DNA from 4 places in the Moraxella sp. K1664 genome. Region 1 is predicted to be linked to each of the others. Evidence: riboswitches for the same ligand, from Rfam matches in the RefSeq annotation. Region 1 holds a riboswitch; each other region holds the start of a gene.
The links. Region 1 has a riboswitch for thiamine pyrophosphate ahead of AAHK14_RS09920 (ABC transporter substrate-binding protein). Riboswitches for the same ligand answer to the same signal wherever they lie in the genome.
Positions count from the first base shown of each region.

Region 2: another riboswitch for thiamine pyrophosphate. It lies ahead of thiC (phosphomethylpyrimidine synthase ThiC); the one in region 1 lies ahead of AAHK14_RS09920 (ABC transporter substrate-binding protein).
Region 3: another riboswitch for thiamine pyrophosphate. It lies ahead of thiM (hydroxyethylthiazole kinase); the one in region 1 lies ahead of AAHK14_RS09920 (ABC transporter substrate-binding protein).
Region 4: another riboswitch for thiamine pyrophosphate. It lies ahead of AAHK14_RS06280 (divalent metal cation transporter); the one in region 1 lies ahead of AAHK14_RS09920 (ABC transporter substrate-binding protein).

Region 1 is NZ_CP155576.1:2,008,827-2,013,042, reverse strand. It holds gene AAHK14_RS09930 (ABC transporter permease) at 1-599, shown strand, start outside; gene AAHK14_RS09925 (IS110 family transposase) at 759-1,787, opposite strand; TPP riboswitch at 2,245-2,345, shown strand; gene AAHK14_RS09920 (ABC transporter substrate-binding protein) at 2,425-3,441, shown strand; gene AAHK14_RS09915 (ATP-binding cassette domain-containing protein) at 3,567-4,216, shown strand, end outside.
Region 2 is NZ_CP155576.1:975,328-979,543, reverse strand. It holds gene AAHK14_RS05045 (histidine phosphatase family protein) at 1-31, shown strand, start outside; gene thiC (phosphomethylpyrimidine synthase ThiC) at 65-1,927, opposite strand; TPP riboswitch at 2,029-2,138, opposite strand; gene AAHK14_RS05035 (hypothetical protein) at 2,399-2,719, opposite strand; gene AAHK14_RS05030 (hypothetical protein) at 2,994-3,305, shown strand; gene AAHK14_RS05025 (hypothetical protein) at 3,302-3,466, shown strand; gene AAHK14_RS05020 (peptide ABC transporter substrate-binding protein) at 3,463-4,216, shown strand, end outside.
Region 3 is NZ_CP155576.1:1,641,516-1,645,731, forward strand. It holds gene AAHK14_RS08280 (hypothetical protein) at 1-753, opposite strand, end outside; gene lipB (lipoyl(octanoyl) transferase LipB) at 757-1,503, opposite strand; TPP riboswitch at 1,614-1,704, shown strand; gene thiM (hydroxyethylthiazole kinase) at 1,762-2,604, shown strand; gene thiD (bifunctional hydroxymethylpyrimidine kinase/phosphomethylpyrimidine kinase) at 2,601-3,446, shown strand; gene AAHK14_RS08300 (IS110 family transposase) at 3,646-4,216, shown strand, end outside.
Region 4 is NZ_CP155576.1:1,215,403-1,219,618, reverse strand. It holds gene coaE (dephospho-CoA kinase) at 1-626, shown strand, start outside; gene AAHK14_RS06285 (hypothetical protein) at 734-880, shown strand; gene AAHK14_RS06280 (divalent metal cation transporter) at 962-2,203, opposite strand; TPP riboswitch at 2,289-2,381, opposite strand; gene AAHK14_RS06275 (hypothetical protein) at 2,348-2,479, opposite strand; gene lysM (peptidoglycan-binding protein LysM) at 2,489-2,983, opposite strand; gene acpP (acyl carrier protein) at 3,473-3,706, opposite strand; gene fabG (3-oxoacyl-ACP reductase FabG) at 3,864-4,216, opposite strand, start outside.

The DNA of each region.
Region 1 (4,216 bases):
TCATGGGTCATGCCAAATATACGCTGATGACGGCATTTTTGGGAACGGTTATTGGGCTTTTACTAAGTTTTGTATTATCCATTTTAATGGATTTTTCCAAAAAATTTAAAGAAATCGTTTACCCTGTTTTACTGCTCAACCAAACCATTCCAACCATCGCCATCGCTCCGTTATTGGTGATTTGGCTTGGCTATGGTATATTACCAAAAGTGGTGCTGGTGGTGCTGTCGGTATTTTTCCCCATGACGATTGCACTTGTGGACGGCTATAATTCGGTACAAAAAGAGCAATTAAATCTTTTTCGTTCATTAAAAGCAAGCCATTATCAAACTTACCGCCATCTAAAAATACCGTCCGCCATGGGATATTTTTTTACAGGATTAAAAGTGGCGTTGTCTTATGCCCTTATCTCGGCGGTGGTGGCAGAATGGCTTGGTGGTTATCATGGGCTTGGGGTCTATATGACCCGTGTGCGAAAATCGTATGAGCTGGATAATATGTTTGCGGTGATATTTTTTATCAGTTTTTTAACGCTTGTATTATTGGCAAGTGTTAAATTGATTGAAAGACAAGTATTAAAATATCAATATTTAAAATGATTTGGTTCTGGTTTAAAAAGTATGCTATTAAGAAAACCGTTCGTGGTGAGCCTGTCGAACCATAACGGTTTTCCGCCACCCGCAGGCATAGCTCAGATACCATGATACCCCACCTAAGTCAATGGTTTTTTAAGTATCTGGTATCTAGTATCTTACAAACTAACTTAAAGATACTTGTTGCTCAAAGGATGTTTGGGTTTTGATAACACCAAAACAGATATGTACCAATTTACGCATACAAGCACATAAGGCTTGCATTTTGGTTTTACCGTTTTGTTGTAATCGTTCATAAAATGCCTTAATGGTGCTATTATAACGAATGGCACTCATTGCAGACATATACAGCTTAGCACGCAAAGAGACTTGCCCTTGTTTGGACAGTTTGGTTGCTCCCTTAAAGACACCTGACTGTCTTTGTTTGGGTATTAAGCCTAAAAACGAAGCCATCTGTGAGGCTTTTTTAAATTGTTTGGTATGTATTAAGCATACCACTTCTTTGGCAATAACAGAACCAATGCCGTCAATGGTTTCAAGTAAGGTTTTGTCTTGCTTTAAACTTGGTTGTTTGTCAACAAAGTCATCAATGTCTTTGGTGAGTTTGGCAATTTCCTCTTGAAGGACACTGATGACTGTTTGCATGGATGCTTTAACCAAATCGGGCAGATTGGGTGATAAGAGCAACTCTTGTCGGTTTTGCTCTCGTTGCAAATCTTCTTTGAGTGCTTCTAAGCGAGCCAATAGAGCTTTTAGCTGTTTGGCTTCAATGCTAGGTGCTACCCAAACCTCAGGCTTGTGGCTATAACCATACCTTGATAAAATAATGCTGTCTTTTTTATCAGTTTTATGGATTACCCCCAAACTGTCTGCAAATTTGCGGACATAGTTAGGATTGACAATGCTTTGCTTGATATTATTATCATCAAGAAACTCACTTAGGTGTTCATGATAAACCCCTGTTGCTTCTAGGATGATGTGTAGCTCATCAAGATGATTGCTGACATTGGTTTTTAACCAAGCAAGCAGTAAATCAAAGCCTGCTTTGTTGTTGTTAAAAACCTTGGTTTTTACTTTATTTGTGCTTGGGTTTATAAATGCAACATCAAACTTTGCTTTGCTGATGTCTATGCCAATATAGTGTATCATCTGTCTCTTGCCTTGTTTATGCAGTGTCTGTTTTAATAAACGCACTTAGATACCATTCAGAGTTAAGATGACAAGCAAAGGACACCATCTGAGCACCAGTGTTAAGACACTAAGGGCGAACCCGTGTTCTCTTTGCTTGTATAACCCAACAACATTCTAGCAGATAATCTAGGTTTGGTGTTGGGTTGATACAAGGGCGAACGGAAAACCTGGTTTGGCATACTTTTTGAACTACTGCCAAATGATTTTTTATTTTTAAAAATTAGCATGATTTATATTAAGGGTTATTTTAAATTATTTATAAAATAATTTGTAAAAATTATTGATAGGTGTTAGGGTTTGTATCACGCACCAATATATTATTTTATTTAAAAGGTGTGTGGTACGCACCTTGCAATACTAAATTTTAAATTTAAAATGCCTTTAAATAATACCATCAAATCAAACCCCCAATTAACCCCTTAAAAACCATTGCCAAAACCACCCATTTCATTTATAATAAAAACCTTAGTCGGGGTGCTTTTTATTTAACCAAAAAGCTGAGATAATACCCGTGAACCTGATACAGTTAATACTGGCGTAGGAAACTAAATGCGTGATTTACCTCATGTTTTTGTCGGCTTGACTGTATTTGCCTTTGGGTTACCCCAAGGGTTTTTTATTGACATTGAATGGAGTTGTTATGTTAGCTCAGTTAAGCCCAAAATTATTATCCGTCATCGCCCTTGGAGTAAGCCTATGTGTGGCGGGGTGTAACAAACCTGCCGACACGTCCGCCAAGCCCGCCCAAGACCCTGCCAAAACCGAAAAGCAAGAGCTTATCATCGCCCTAGACTGGGTGCCCAACACCAACCACACTGGGCTGTATGTGGCACTGGATAAGGGCTATTTTGCCGAGCAAGGCTTTGATGCCAAAATCGTTCAGCCGTCCGAAGACAGTACGTCCACATTGGTGGCGAACGAGCGTGCCGATTTGGGCGTGTATTTTCAGCCGAACATGGTCAAACGCCTAAACAAAGGCGAGCCGATTACCGCCATCGGAGCCATCGTTCAGCACAACAACGCAGGGCTGTTGTCGCTCAAATCATTAGGAGCAACCACGCCAAAAGACTTGCACGGCAAACGCTACTCAACGTGGGAAGACCCTGTGGACGACAAGACGGTGGCAAGCCTTGTCGGTGAGCCACTAAACCCAATCCCTGGGGAGAGTACGGACGCAACAACCGCCTTGCGTATGAACCAATTTGACTATATTTTGGCGTATTATAGTTGGGACGGCATTCACGCAGGACTCAAAGGCGTGGAGACCAATTTCTTTTATCTAAAAGACTCAAACCCTGTGTTTGACTATTATTCGCCCGTTATCATCGCCAACAGCAACGAGCTACAAAAAGACCCTGAACGCTACAAAAAAGCCATGACCGCCATCAGTCAAGGCTACACCTATGCCAGTCAGCACGCCGATGAAAGTGCTAAGATTCTTATCAAGCACGCCCCCGAGATTAACCCCGAGCTTGCCAAAGCCAGTCAGCAATATATGTCAGGGCAATATCTGGCAGAAGACGGCAGTTGGGGGCGGTTTGATTATAATCGCTGGGACAATTTCTTTAAATGGGTATACGATAATAAACTCATTGATAAGCCATTCGCCCCGCAAGCAGGGGTTAGCAACGATTATTTGCCTAATGATGCAAAATGATGATATTGATTTTGTGATTAACTAATCTAAGCAATATTTGTGTAGGGGCGTGTTGCACACGCCCTTTGTACGTTCTATCTTAACCCTAATGCGATTTCAAATACTCACTATAAAAAGGACACCCCATGACCACCCCAACCGCCAAATTGCAACTTGTTGATATTCATCATGAATTTGATGATAAGCCATTATTTGCCAAGTTGAATTTAACCATTTATCAAGGCAAAATCGTTGCCATTGTTGGGGCAAGTGGCGTGGGTAAGACGACTTTGTTTAACATCGCCTCAGGGCTTATCATGCCAAAATCAGGTAAGGTCTTGATAGACGGCAAGGACAGCACAGGGCAGGCAGGGGGCGTGGGGTATATGCTCCAAAAGGATTTGTTGTTGCCCTTTAAAAGTGTATATGACAACATTGCCTTGCCTTTGACCTTACAAAACCTGCCAAAATCCGCCATTCATGACAAAATCATGCCCCTACTACCTGCCTTTGGGCTTGATGAGTTATACCACAAATACCCTGCTCAGCTCTCAGGCGGACAACGTCAGCGAGTGGCACTACTTCGCACGTATCTAAGTAATGATAGCCTTATGCTTTTAGATGAGCCATTTTCGGCACTGGATTTTGTTACCAAAAATCAGATGTATGACTGGTTTGGGAAGTTTCAAAAAGACAAGGGGCTAACTTGCCTGATTATCACGCATGACATTGATGAAGCGATTTATTTGGCGGATGAATTGTATGTATTAAAGGGATTTCCTGCCACGCTGGCTCA
Region 2 (4,216 bases), 1.0 Mb from region 1:
AAGCAAGGTGAGAGCTAGGGGCGATGATTGACCCTAAGCCCTTTTTCCTTATTGCAATCTATCACTACACCACCCGATAAAGCTGACTGCCCCCTTCTTTATACTTATCCTTCATCTCGTCCATGCCACGAGCGTATTCTCGCACGTTTTGCGTGATTTTCATCGAACAAAACTTTGGACCACACATTGAGCAAAAATGTGCCGATTTATGGGCTTCTTTTGGCATGGTCTCATCGTGCATTGCCCTTGCTGTGTCAGGGTCTAGGGCAAGGTTAAACTGGTCTTCCCAGCGAAACTCAAACCGTGCCTTAGATAAGGCATTATCACGCACTTGGGCAAGCGGGTGTCCCTTGGCAAGGTCGGCGGCGTGGGCGGCGATTTTGTAAGTGATGATACCGTCTTTTACGTCCTTTTTGTTGGGCAGACCCAAATGCTCCTTTGGCGTAACATAGCACAGCATTGCCGTACCATACCAGCCAATCATCGCCGCCCCTATCGCACTGGTGATATGGTCATAGCCAGGGGCGATGTCAGTCGTCAGAGGCCCTAGCGTATAAAATGGGGCTTCGTGGCAATGCGTGAGTTGCATCTGCATATTTTCTTTAATCATGTGCATGGGAACGTGCCCTGGCCCTTCTATCATCACTTGTACGTCATGCTCCCACGCGCGTTTGGTTAGCTCGCCAAGCGTTTTTAATTCGCTAAATTGAGCTTCATCATTGGCATCTTGAATACAGCCTGGTCTTAGCCCATCGCCCAAACTAAACGCCACGTCATAGGCTTTGGCGATTTCACAAATCTCATCAAAATGCTCATAAATAAAATTCTCCTTGTGATGAGCCAAGCACCACTGTGCCATGATTGACCCACCCCGAGAGACAATGCCCGTCAAGCGATTGGCGGTGAGTGGCACATAACGCAGTAGCACCCCTGCATGAATGGTAAAATAATCCACGCCCTGCTCTGCCTGCTCAATGAGCGTATCCTTAAAAATCTCCCACGTCAAATCCTCCGCCACGCCACCTACCTTTTCCAACGCCTGATAAATCGGCACCGTCCCAATCGGCACAGGGCTATTGCGGATAATCCATTCTCGTGTTTCGTGGATATTTTTGCCTGTGGACAAATCCATAATTGTGTCCGCTCCCCAGCGTGTCGCCCACGTCATTTTGGCGACTTCTTCATCAATGGACGAACCTAGGGCGGAGTTGCCGATATTGGCGTTAATTTTTACCAAAAAATTTCGCCCAATAATCATCGGCTCGCTCTCTGGGTGATTGATGTTACACGGAATAATCGCTCGCCCTTCTGCCACTTCTTTACGCACAAATTCAGGGGTAATCTCTCGTATTTTCGCCCCAAAATTCTCCCCCTGATGTTGGCGTAAATCCACGCCATCACGCTGTTTGCCATTTTCACGAATGGCGATGTACTCCATCTCAGGCGTGATAATGCCCTGTCTGGCATAGTGCATTTGGGTTACGTTTTTGCCACGTTTGGCTCGTCTGGGTTTGGCAATGTGAGCAAAACGAATGTCCGCCGTGCGAATGTCGTTTAGCCGAGCTTTACCAAAATCCGATGTCAAACCGTCCAAAACGTCCGTATCATCACGCTCGGCAATCCACGTCTCACGCAGTTTGGGTAAGCCTTGATTTAGGTCAATGTGAACGCTTGGGTCGGTATACACGCCTGATGTGTCATACACCAAAATCGGCTCGTTTTTTTCAAAACCGTCCTGTTTACCATTTTGGCTAAGACCTATGGGCGTGTCGGTCAGCGTAATCTCACGAAACGGCACACGAATGTCCGCTCGTGAGCCTTGCACATACACCTTTTTGGACGCAGGCAGGATACGAGTTAAATCCTTAGCGTCCTGTTCGTGTTGATTGATAAGTTCGGTTGGGGATTGATTTGCGATTTGGCTCATCATAATATCCTTTTTAAATGGCTAATAAACAAATCAAGCCATCAAAAATCTTATGATGAAAAAGAATTATTGATATCAATCAATAATATACAGAATTTTTAAGATTTTGAAAACTTGATTTCCTACGGCGGTACGAACCGCATCAGGTTCAACGGATTTTGTGGCATAACCACAATCTCGGCAACTTTGGGTTGCACTCCGTCAAGTTGGTAACATTATAACAAATATTAGGGCAATAAAAAAGCATGACACACATTTGCCAAGCTTTAACCCAAACCAAATATTTAAAGCAATAATAGTACATTATGGTAAATTAACCCCAATTCATATCAATTTTATCTCTTTAAATAATGCCTTTGTAGGGGCGTGTTGCACACGCCCATTGGTAAGCTATGCCTGCCCATAATACGAAAAACCGTTACCCGCAGGCAAGTTTGTGGCGAACGGTTTCCGTAGTAAAATTCAATTGTGTTAACTGTAATAAATAACGCCAAAAGACAACAAGGTAAATACTAGCAACAACCCATAACCTATTTTATTAAACCATTTTAATTGTTCATCAGAATAATCACGTTTTGAAAAATAAGCATTTACCAAAAAATTAATGCCAAAACCTAAAACAAAAATCATAAGCCAAACTAATACCCAATTATTTTGATTAAGTGGCAAATAAGAATAGATAATTTTTGAAAAGGATATAAAAATTAACACCCAAAATCCCGTAACCGCCATGCGAACACCTTCATTTCGGTTAAGCCATGGTGCGCTAAAAAATTTGGTTAACTTGGTCATTATTTTCCTTGTTTGATTTGACGTAAAAAAATAATACTATAACAAAATCACACCCCATTATCAATTATTATTTATTCTCATTTGCTTGGATAAGTTCGCTCTCCATCTGTCATAAGGCATCAGCTACGCCCCAATTTTGCTTGATGGCTTGACTGCCACAAAAGGCAAAAGTGATTTGCCCCAATGCACTCTTTTGTGATAGAGTACTTAGGACTCATATCAAAAACATCATCCATGCTTTTGGTATCGCCAACAACCCATTTTAGGGCAAACCATGTACAAATTCATCGCCTACATCCCCGAATCCGACCTAGAAAACGTCAAGACCGCCCTATTTAACGCAGGGGCAGGGCAATTTGACGGATATAGCCATTGCTCTTGGCAAGTGCTTGGCGTGGGGCAGTTTAAACCCTTAAAAGGGGCAAACCCTGCCATCGGTCAGATTGATAAGATAGAATACGTCCCCGAATGGCGGGTTGAGACCATCGTCCCCGATGATAGGCTCATGGACGTGGTGCGTGCCTACAAATCGGCTCATCCTTATGAAGTGCCAGCGTATGATGTCTATCAGATGGTGGATGTGTGAGTGCATGGCTTTTCGTGTCTGGTGCAGACATGATGAACCAAGCCATTTTATATGCCAAAATGATAAAGATATATGTCATAATGGAATTTAGACTTTGCATAAAAAGCCCTGATAATAGGGTGTATCAAGACATATCGCAAATCACGATGGAGCTGACATGACAAGCCAATCCTTTAAATTTTCCAAAAAATCCCTAGTCCTTGCCCTGCCTGTGTGCTTACCGCTATTTTTTGGGGCGTGCAGTCAGCCCCAAAACCAAGCCCAAACGGGCGATACCGCCGACAAGACAAGCGAGACCAAGGCGGACACGACCACCCCAAAATCCGACCGTGATACGCTCATCATCAACAACGGTGCCGAAGTCGGTTCGCTTGACCCGCACAAAACAGGGGGCGTGCCCGAGTCTGGGCTTGCTCGTCAGCAGTTTGTGGGGCTTGTCAGTACAGATTCTGATGGCAATCTTGAACCTGCCATTGCCGAAAGTTGGGAGAGTGCCGACAACAAGGTGTGGACGTTCAAACTGCGTGATGCCAAATGGTCAAATGGCGAGCCGATTACCGCCCATGACTTTGTGTTTAGTTTTCAGCGTATGGTTGACCCAAAGACGGCTGCCAACTTTGCCAACTATGTGGCAGACGCTAAGTTTGTGAACGCAAGCGACATCATCGAAGGCAAAAAAGCCCCCACCGAGCTTGGCGTGAAAGCCATTGATGATAAGACCGTTGAGATTACCCTATCCGAGCCTGTGGCATTTTTGCCTGATATGCTTACCTATACCGCCATGCGACCTGTTCCCAAAAATGTGGTAGAAAAATTGGGCGATGACTGGTCAAAAATTGAAAACATCGTGGTAAATGGGCCATACATCATCAAAGAGCGTGTCATGGGCGAAAAAATCGTCCTTGCCAAAA
Region 3 (4,216 bases), 370 kb from region 1:
GGCATCATCAATAAAGACACTCTGCGGATACGTCTTTTGATAATCTTGCCAAAATAACGCCCGCTCGATAAGCTCATCTAATGAAATGCTAAGACCTGCATCACACCACAGTGGCTCTTGGTTGTCGCTGGCAAGTCGCTCAATCATGACCGCTTGGCCTTTTGGTAAATGGGGCGTAAACAGCTTGGCAAATGCTTGATAATCATTGACGAAGTCAAATTCCCCTTCGCAGTAGTCTGCTATTTTTAGCTTGTTTTGTTTGACCTGCTTGATGAGATGTTGGGCTTTTGGGGGTAATTTTACGATGTTGGACTCATTGTACTTTTTGTTATAATGAATGTCGTACATGACCTGATTTAACTGGTCAAATTCTGCCTCATCTAGCAAAAATTTATCGCCTTGCCAAAATGACAAAAAACGCTGATAAGCAAGCTGATATTGTGTCGCCCACTTGATTTGGGTGGTGTTGTCGGCAGTCGGCAGGCAATGATTGAGTAGTTTATCCGCCTTATCAAAGTCATCTATTTGGCTATTGATGTCAATGGCGGTTAGTGTGCTGGTAACGGCTTGGCAATCAATCGCTTGGGCGTTGGCACTTTGAGCGACAGGTGTGGGCGATGTGGGGGCAACGTCCACAAAAGTCTGCTCTGCTTGGCGTGGTGTGGCATCAGTAGCAAGTGAGCTGTTGGGCTTGTTGTCGCAAGCGGTCAAGGATGACAGAGCGATTGCGATGATTATTAATGGGTATTTCATGGCTTATTCGCTGGGTATCGGGTTATTTATGGGTCTTAGGGCGAGTTGTCCACTGTGTCTTTTTTGAATATTACTGATAAATTTATGAATAAATTCGTGCGTTTGGCTATCATCAAATTTGCCAAATTGCGATAGTTTTACCATTGCCATGCCCGCATAGCCACAAGGGTTAATGGCATTAAAGGCGGTCAAATCATTGACAAGGTTAATGGCAATGCCGTGATAGCTATGCCCTTGCTTGATTTTAAAGCCCAAAGACGCAATTTTGCCAAGCATATCGCCATTGGTATTATAAATATACACCCCAGGGGCATCACGGCGAGCCTTAGCGGTCAAATCGGGCGGTAGGTACTCGCCCACCACGTCTTCTATGGCTTGCTCGGCGTGGCTCACTAGGTCTCGCACGCCCATGCCAAGGCGGTGCAAATCCCACAGCCAGTACACCACAAGTTGCCCCACGCCATGCCATGTTACCTGTCCGCCACGGTCGGTTTTGATGATTGGGGTGTCGGTCTTGTAGAGAATATGCTCTTCTTTGCCCGCTTGCCCTAGCGTATAAACGTCTTGATGCTCCACAATCCACAGCTCATCAGGGCAGGCTTGCCCGTTTTTTTTATCATCAATGCGACTCAAAATCCGAGCAAGCATATCATCATGCGTGGCGTTGTATTCGGCGTGGGGGTGGGTGCTTGTGTGCAAGTCGTCCCATTGCAAGGGGGTAAGGTTTAGGTGGGGTAGGTTTAGGGTCATGGCTTTTAAATGGTTAAATAAGAGCTATTTTACGTCATTTTGTTAAAAATAAAAACCATTTTAACCATTTTTAACCGCTTGCACACCCCTTACCCTTTTGTTATAATCCAACCTATCAATCGGGGTGCTATTTATGGCTGAGATGATACCCGTGAACCTGATACAGTTAAAACTGGCGTAGGAAATTGATAAAAATTGACGAGCAACACACTTTTTGGTGTGGGTTTTGACTGTGCTTTTCTTAAAAAGGAAAAACCCATGACCACAGTTACCAAAAACCCATTCTCCCCAGACCAAATCCCCCTAGACTTAATCAACGAAGTCCGCAAGCAAAACCCCCTAATTCACAACATTACAAATCTGGTCTCCGCCAATTTTACCGCCAATGGACTGCTTGCTGTTGGTGCGTCCCCCATGATGGCAGAGTCGCCTTTGGAGATGGCAGAGCTTGCCAAAATCAGTAGTGCGGTTGTGCTAAATATCGGCACGCCGTCCGACCCCAAAACGTCCGCCATGATTATCGCAGGGCAAACCGCCAACGCCCACGGCATTCCTGTGGTGCTAGACCCTGTGGCGGTGTCGGCAAGCACTTTACGCCAATCTACCATTCATCAGATTAGCCAAGTCGTGCAGTTTGATGCCATTCGTGGCAATGCAGGCGAGCTTGCGTTTTTGGCAGGGGCGAACTGGCAAGCCAAAGGCGTGGATGCTGGGCGTGGCGATGCGGATTTGGCGAGCATTTGCCAAGCGGTCGCCCAAAAGTACCGCACCATTGCCATTTTGACAGGCGAGATTGACTATATCTCAGACGGCACGCAGGTGGTTGCCCTTGCCAACGGTACGCCACTTCTGCCCAAGGTTACCGCCACAGGGTGCTTGCTAAGTGCCGTGGTTGGGGCATTTTTGGCGGTGGCAGGGCGTGAGCGGTATTTGGTGGGGGCGGTCAATGCCTGTGCCACATTTGCCATTGCAGGCGAGCTTGCTTGTGAAGGATTATTGCCAAGCCAAAGCGGTACGTTTATGTATCAATTTTTGGATAAATTGGGCGGTATTAGCCCTGATGAGATTGCCAATCGTGTCAAGTTTGTGGGGGGAGCATGAACCACGTCCACACGCACCCACGCACTCATCGCCCCGCCCAAGCCTTGACTATTGCAGGGTCGGACTCTGGCGGTGGGGCAGGCATTCAGGCGGATTTAAAGACCTTTACCATGCGACAAGTATTTGGTACAAGTGTACTGACCGCCACAACCGCCCAAAACACCCAAGGCGTATGGGGCATTCATCATCTGCCGACCGACCACATTAGAGCCCAGCTTGTCGCCATTGGGGACGATTTTGCGATTGGGGCGTGCAAAATCGGTATGCTTGGCACGTCCGACATCATTGAGACGGTGGGGCAGTTTCTACAAAATCGTCCGTTTGGGCAAGTGGTGCTTGACCCTGTGATGATTGCCAAAGGCGGACAATCCTTGCTTGATGACAACGCAAAAGACAGCCTAAAACGGCTCATTCCCCTAACCGACATCATCACGCCCAACCTACCAGAAGCCGAAGTGCTGACAGGCATGACGATAGTTTGTGATGATGATATAAGGAAAGCCCTACACGCCTTACAAGACATGGGGGCAAAGACGGTCATCATCAAAGGCGGACATAGCCAAAATTCCCAAAGTGCCATGTGCATAGATTATGTGCTTGATGAAACGGGCGATATTTGGCAAGTACAAAGCGAACGCACTAACAGCAAAAACACACACGGCACAGGGTGTACGTTCTCGGCGTGTATCACGGCAGAGCTTGCCAAAGGGGCGAGCGTGGCAGATGCCATTCATACCGCCAAACGCTTAATTGCTCAGGCGATTAGCACCGCCCCCAATATCGGACACGGACATGGGGCGGTCAATCATTGGGCGTTTTGGGAAGGTGGGGTGGGTAATTAGTTGGTAAATTTAATATTAAACTTCCTATAAAACTGGTTTTCCGTTCGCCCTTGTATCAACCCAACACCAAACCTAGATTATCTGCTAGAATGTTGTTGGGTTATACAAGCAAAGAGAACACGGGTTCGCCCTTAGTGTCTTAACACTGGTGCTCAGATGGTGTCCTTTGCTTGTCATCTTAACTCTGAATGGTATCTAAGTGCGTTTATTAAAACAGACACTGCATAAACAAGGCAAGAGACAGATGATACACTATATTGGCATAGACATCAGCAAAGCAAAGTTTGATGTTGCATTTATAAACCCAAGCACAAATAAAGTAAAAACCAAGGTTTTTAACAACAACAAAGCAGGCTTTGATTTACTGCTTGCTTGGTTAAAAACCAATGTCAGCAATCATCTTGATGAGCTACACATCATCCTAGAAGCAACAGGGGTTTATCATGAACACCTAAGTGAGTTTCTTGATGATAATAATATCAAGCAAAGCATTGTCAATCCTAACTATGTCCGCAAATTTGCAGACAGTTTGGGGGTAATCCATAAAACTGATAAAAAAGACAGCATTATTTTATCAAGGTATGGTTATAGCCACAAGCCTGAGATTTGGATAGCACCTAGCATTGAAGCCAAACAGCTAAAAGCTCTATTGGCTCGCTTAGAAGCACTCAAAGAAGATTTGCAACGAGAGCAAAACCGACAAGAGTTGCTCTTATCACCCAATCTGCCCGATTTGGTTAAAGCATCCATGCAAACAGTCATCAGTGTCC
Region 4 (4,216 bases), 790 kb from region 1:
CCTTTATCATCGGCTTAACAGGCGGTATCGGTAGCGGAAAAACTGCCGTGAGCGACCATTTTGCCACGCTCGGCATAGACGTGATAGATGCTGATGTCATCAGCCATACCATCACCGCCAAAGGCTCGCCTGTATTAGATGAGCTTGCCCACGCTTTTGGGGCGGATATTCTTACGGACGGTGTGCTTAACCGCACTTACCTGCGTGAGCTTGTCTTTGCTGACCCTGCCAAACTTGCCACGCTAAATGCCATCACCCACCCTGCCATACGCACCCAAATCAGGCACGAGCTTGACCACGCCAGTAGCCCCTACGCCATATTATCCGCCCCGCTTTTATTAGAAAGTATTCAAGGCGATGATAAGGGTTTGACCGCCCTTTGTGATAGGATTTTGGTGGTGGACGTGCCGATAGAGCTACAAATACAGCGAGCCAGCAGACGAGACGGACAAAGTGATAAGGACATTTTAGCAATCATTGACAAGCAAATCCGCCGAGATATACGCCTATCTTATGCCAATGACGTGATAGATAATACAGGGAGTTTGGCTAATTTATATCGCCAAATCAATGCGTTACATCAAACATATCTGGCTATGGCAAACGATTTAGCAAAAGATAAATGATTTAAAAAACACCTTGTAAGCAAATGCTTACACGCATTGATGACATTGGCGTATTTTCTTATGGGCTAGATTTTGGCATAATACGCACATCAGCAAGGATATGGCAAATGGATAAGCCAACATGGAAGACCGCTGATATTATGGAAGCCCTTATGGATAACGCAAGTAGCAAAACCCCTATGAAACCACAAACTCCCCAAGTTTGTGGTTTTGTTTTTATCCATTTTATAATTATAAATATGGTTAAAAAGTAAGGTGTGTACCACGCACCTTTTAAATAAAAAATCATATTGGTACATGATATACACCTTGCCACCAAACAAATATTTGACAACTCAGCGACTACCCAAATACAGCCCCACCATCGCCACCAAATACAACAGCCCTGCATACGCCAGCATATTGACCCACACAGGTTGGGGCAAGCATTTATGACGCAAGCCCCAATTTAACCACGCAAACACAGGGGCAAACAAAAACGACAAGGTCATGGCAAAGGCAATCATCTTACCCACCATACCCCCAAACAGCCCAATGACCACCCCCGCCATCAACAGCGAGCCTAGCGTCCAGTAGCGAAGGTGTTTTTGTTGGGTGTTGTCATCAAGCGGTCGGTTTTGTAAAATCGCCACCGCTTGCTGATTGCCCCGTGAATAGCCGTCCACCGCCACGATTGTCGTGCCATAGATACACACAAACGCCACAAACAGCATAGGCAGACGTGTCCACTCGCCAATGGCGTGGGCGTACATACCCACGAACTCACCGACAAACTTACCGCCTTGTAGTGGCTCGCCATCGCCTATCGCCACCATCGCCCCCAACGCCATGAACATGAGTGCCAGCACCACGCTCACGGCATAGCTGACATTAAAATCACGGCGATAGCGGTGCTTATAGTCAGGGTTGATTTTGTTTTTTTCGGCAATCCACAGCGAGCTTGACACACTAAGCTCCATCGGAGCAGGCATCCAGCCCATCAGTGCCACCAAAAACGGCACGGCACTCCACACCCATGGGGACGGGGGCGACACAGGGGCAGACGGTGTGGGATTTGCCATGACCATGACAAGGGCGACCAGCGTGATGACACTTAGAGCAAGCATGATAAATTTGGAGATGTGGTCAAGTTTTTGGTATTGTTTGCCAAAGATGAGCCACACAAAACTTATCATGATAATCGCATTTAACATTGGCAACGGCACGCCCTGTCCCATCATCATGCCAAGCAGTACCGCCGACAGTAGCGTACCCCCTGCGACATTGACGACTGTGGCGAACATATTAAACACCAAAAACAGCATGAGATAGCCACGCCCACGCTCGGCATAGCCTGCCAGTAGCGTTTTGTCGTTTTGGTTGGCATAGTCAAAGGCAAGGCGAAAAAAGGGATATTTTAAGGCATTGACCAGCACAATCAGCCCTGCCAATTGCCAGCCATAATACACGCCTGCTTGTGTGGACGCAATAATGTGCGAACCGCCCACACAGGACGACGCCATGATGATACCAGGCCCATACTGGCTAAAAAATGCGGATTTGGGCGGTGTGGATAAAGTAGTGAGTTTGGTTGTCATGATAAACCCCGATAAATAAAGGGCAACCCATGACCGTCCACACCAAAAACTACCCTGATGATGACCACCAAGGATAAAGACAATAAGAATGACACGATTAGTTTCCTACGCCAGTATTAACTGTATCAGGTTCACGGGTATTTCTCAGCCGTCATGGACAGCACCCCGACTAATGGAGCGGTTATTGTATAAAATTTCACCCAGCTTGACAATATCATTTTGCCAATTTTTAGCATAAAAAACACCTTGATAGCCATCAAGGTGTTTATCATTCATGCCGTCATATTAGGCAGGGATACGCAACACTTGACCCACATAGATTTTGTCAGGGTGAGATAGTAGCGGTTGGTTCGCTTCAAAGATTTTGTTGTACTCGTTGGCATTGCCGTACATTTCTTTGGCAATTTTTGATAACGTATCGCCTGATTTGACGGTATAAAAACGAGACTCAGATTCAGGCATTGCCACGCTCAATTGGTCATCCACCTGAGCGACGTGCTGAACATTACCTGCGGCAAGTACCGCTTTTTCACGGTCGGCTTGCGATGCGGCCATACCTGACAGGACAACCGTATCAGTATTACCATTATAGTTGACCTTTAAGCCAGTGATATTAGCATTAGCTTGCACACGAGCCAACAGCAAATTGGCAATCTCTTGGGCACTAGGCTCAGCAGGAGCTGATGTTGTTGGTGTAGGGGTTGTTGGGGCTGATTGCTCTTTTTTATTGCGGTTAAATACTTTATCGCCGATGTCTTTGGCAAAACTAAAAATACCCATGATGGCTCCTTATTTGGATTTGATAGAAAGTGTGTTGACGTTTAGCATGGTTTGTCTAGCAACCATCCTTAAACTCCCTGCTATCTTAGTATAAAATGATAAAAATTTGCACTGTATTTATGCGTAAAATTGTTATACTTATGTAGGGCATGCCTACCCTTTATAACACAATTTAATATTCAGAAATTTTATAGCAATAAAATGATGCTTTTGCATGAAAAATGGCTATCCGACCACTTAAATTTAAAAAATTAAGTAAAAAATCTTAAAAATTTACCCAGTTTAAGTGGTCGGATTGTTTTTCATCGTCAAAAACTTGCTTGATAGAATGACTATCAACCTGCGTTTTTTCCTTGAAAAACGGGCGATTCCCCTGCTTTTTTAAACAGGCATTTTTCATTACAAACATAAAAGGCAGGCGCGCCCTAATGACATAAAAAAACCACTTTTTAAAACTAAAAAGTGGTGTGTGTTTGACTTCTGCCTGGCTTATACTTTGGCAGACACGTAGTCAATGGCTTTTTGAACAGTGGTCAGCTCAGCTGAATCTTCGTCGGGAATGGTAATACCAAACTCATTTTCAAACGCCATCACAAGCTCCACTAGGTCAAGAGAGTCTGCACCTAGGTCGTCCATGAAAGACGCTGCATTGTTAATCTCGTCAGCATTTAGGCTAAGTTGCTCAGCAACGGCTGCTTTTACTTTGGCTTCGATATCGCTCATAAGAGTATCCTTTTTAACATGGGAATTTAAGAAAATCAGCACCAATGATTTGATGACTGAAAACTTGTGTATGATAAAACATTTTTGTCATTTGTGCAAGTGCTATTAGTACGCTCGTTCACAAATTTACATAAAATCGTGACGTACACGTGACAAATCACATGTACATGCCACCATTGACCGCCAGCACTTCGCCAGTGATGTAGCTTGCCCCATCACTTGCCAAAAACGACACCGCCGCGGCAATCTCCTCAGGCTGAGCCATACGCCCAAGCGGTACAGCGTCCAACATGGAGTTTACCAAACGCTCGTCTAGCTCTTCGGTCATGTCTGTCTCTACAAAGCCAGGAGCGACACAGTTTACCGTTACGCCACGAGAGCCAATCTCACGAGCCAACGCACGGGTAAAGCCCTCCACGCCTGCCTTAGATGCGGCGTAATTGGTCTGACCTGCATTTCCCATCTGCCCGACCACGGATGTGACGTTAATGATACGTCCAGAGCGGGCTT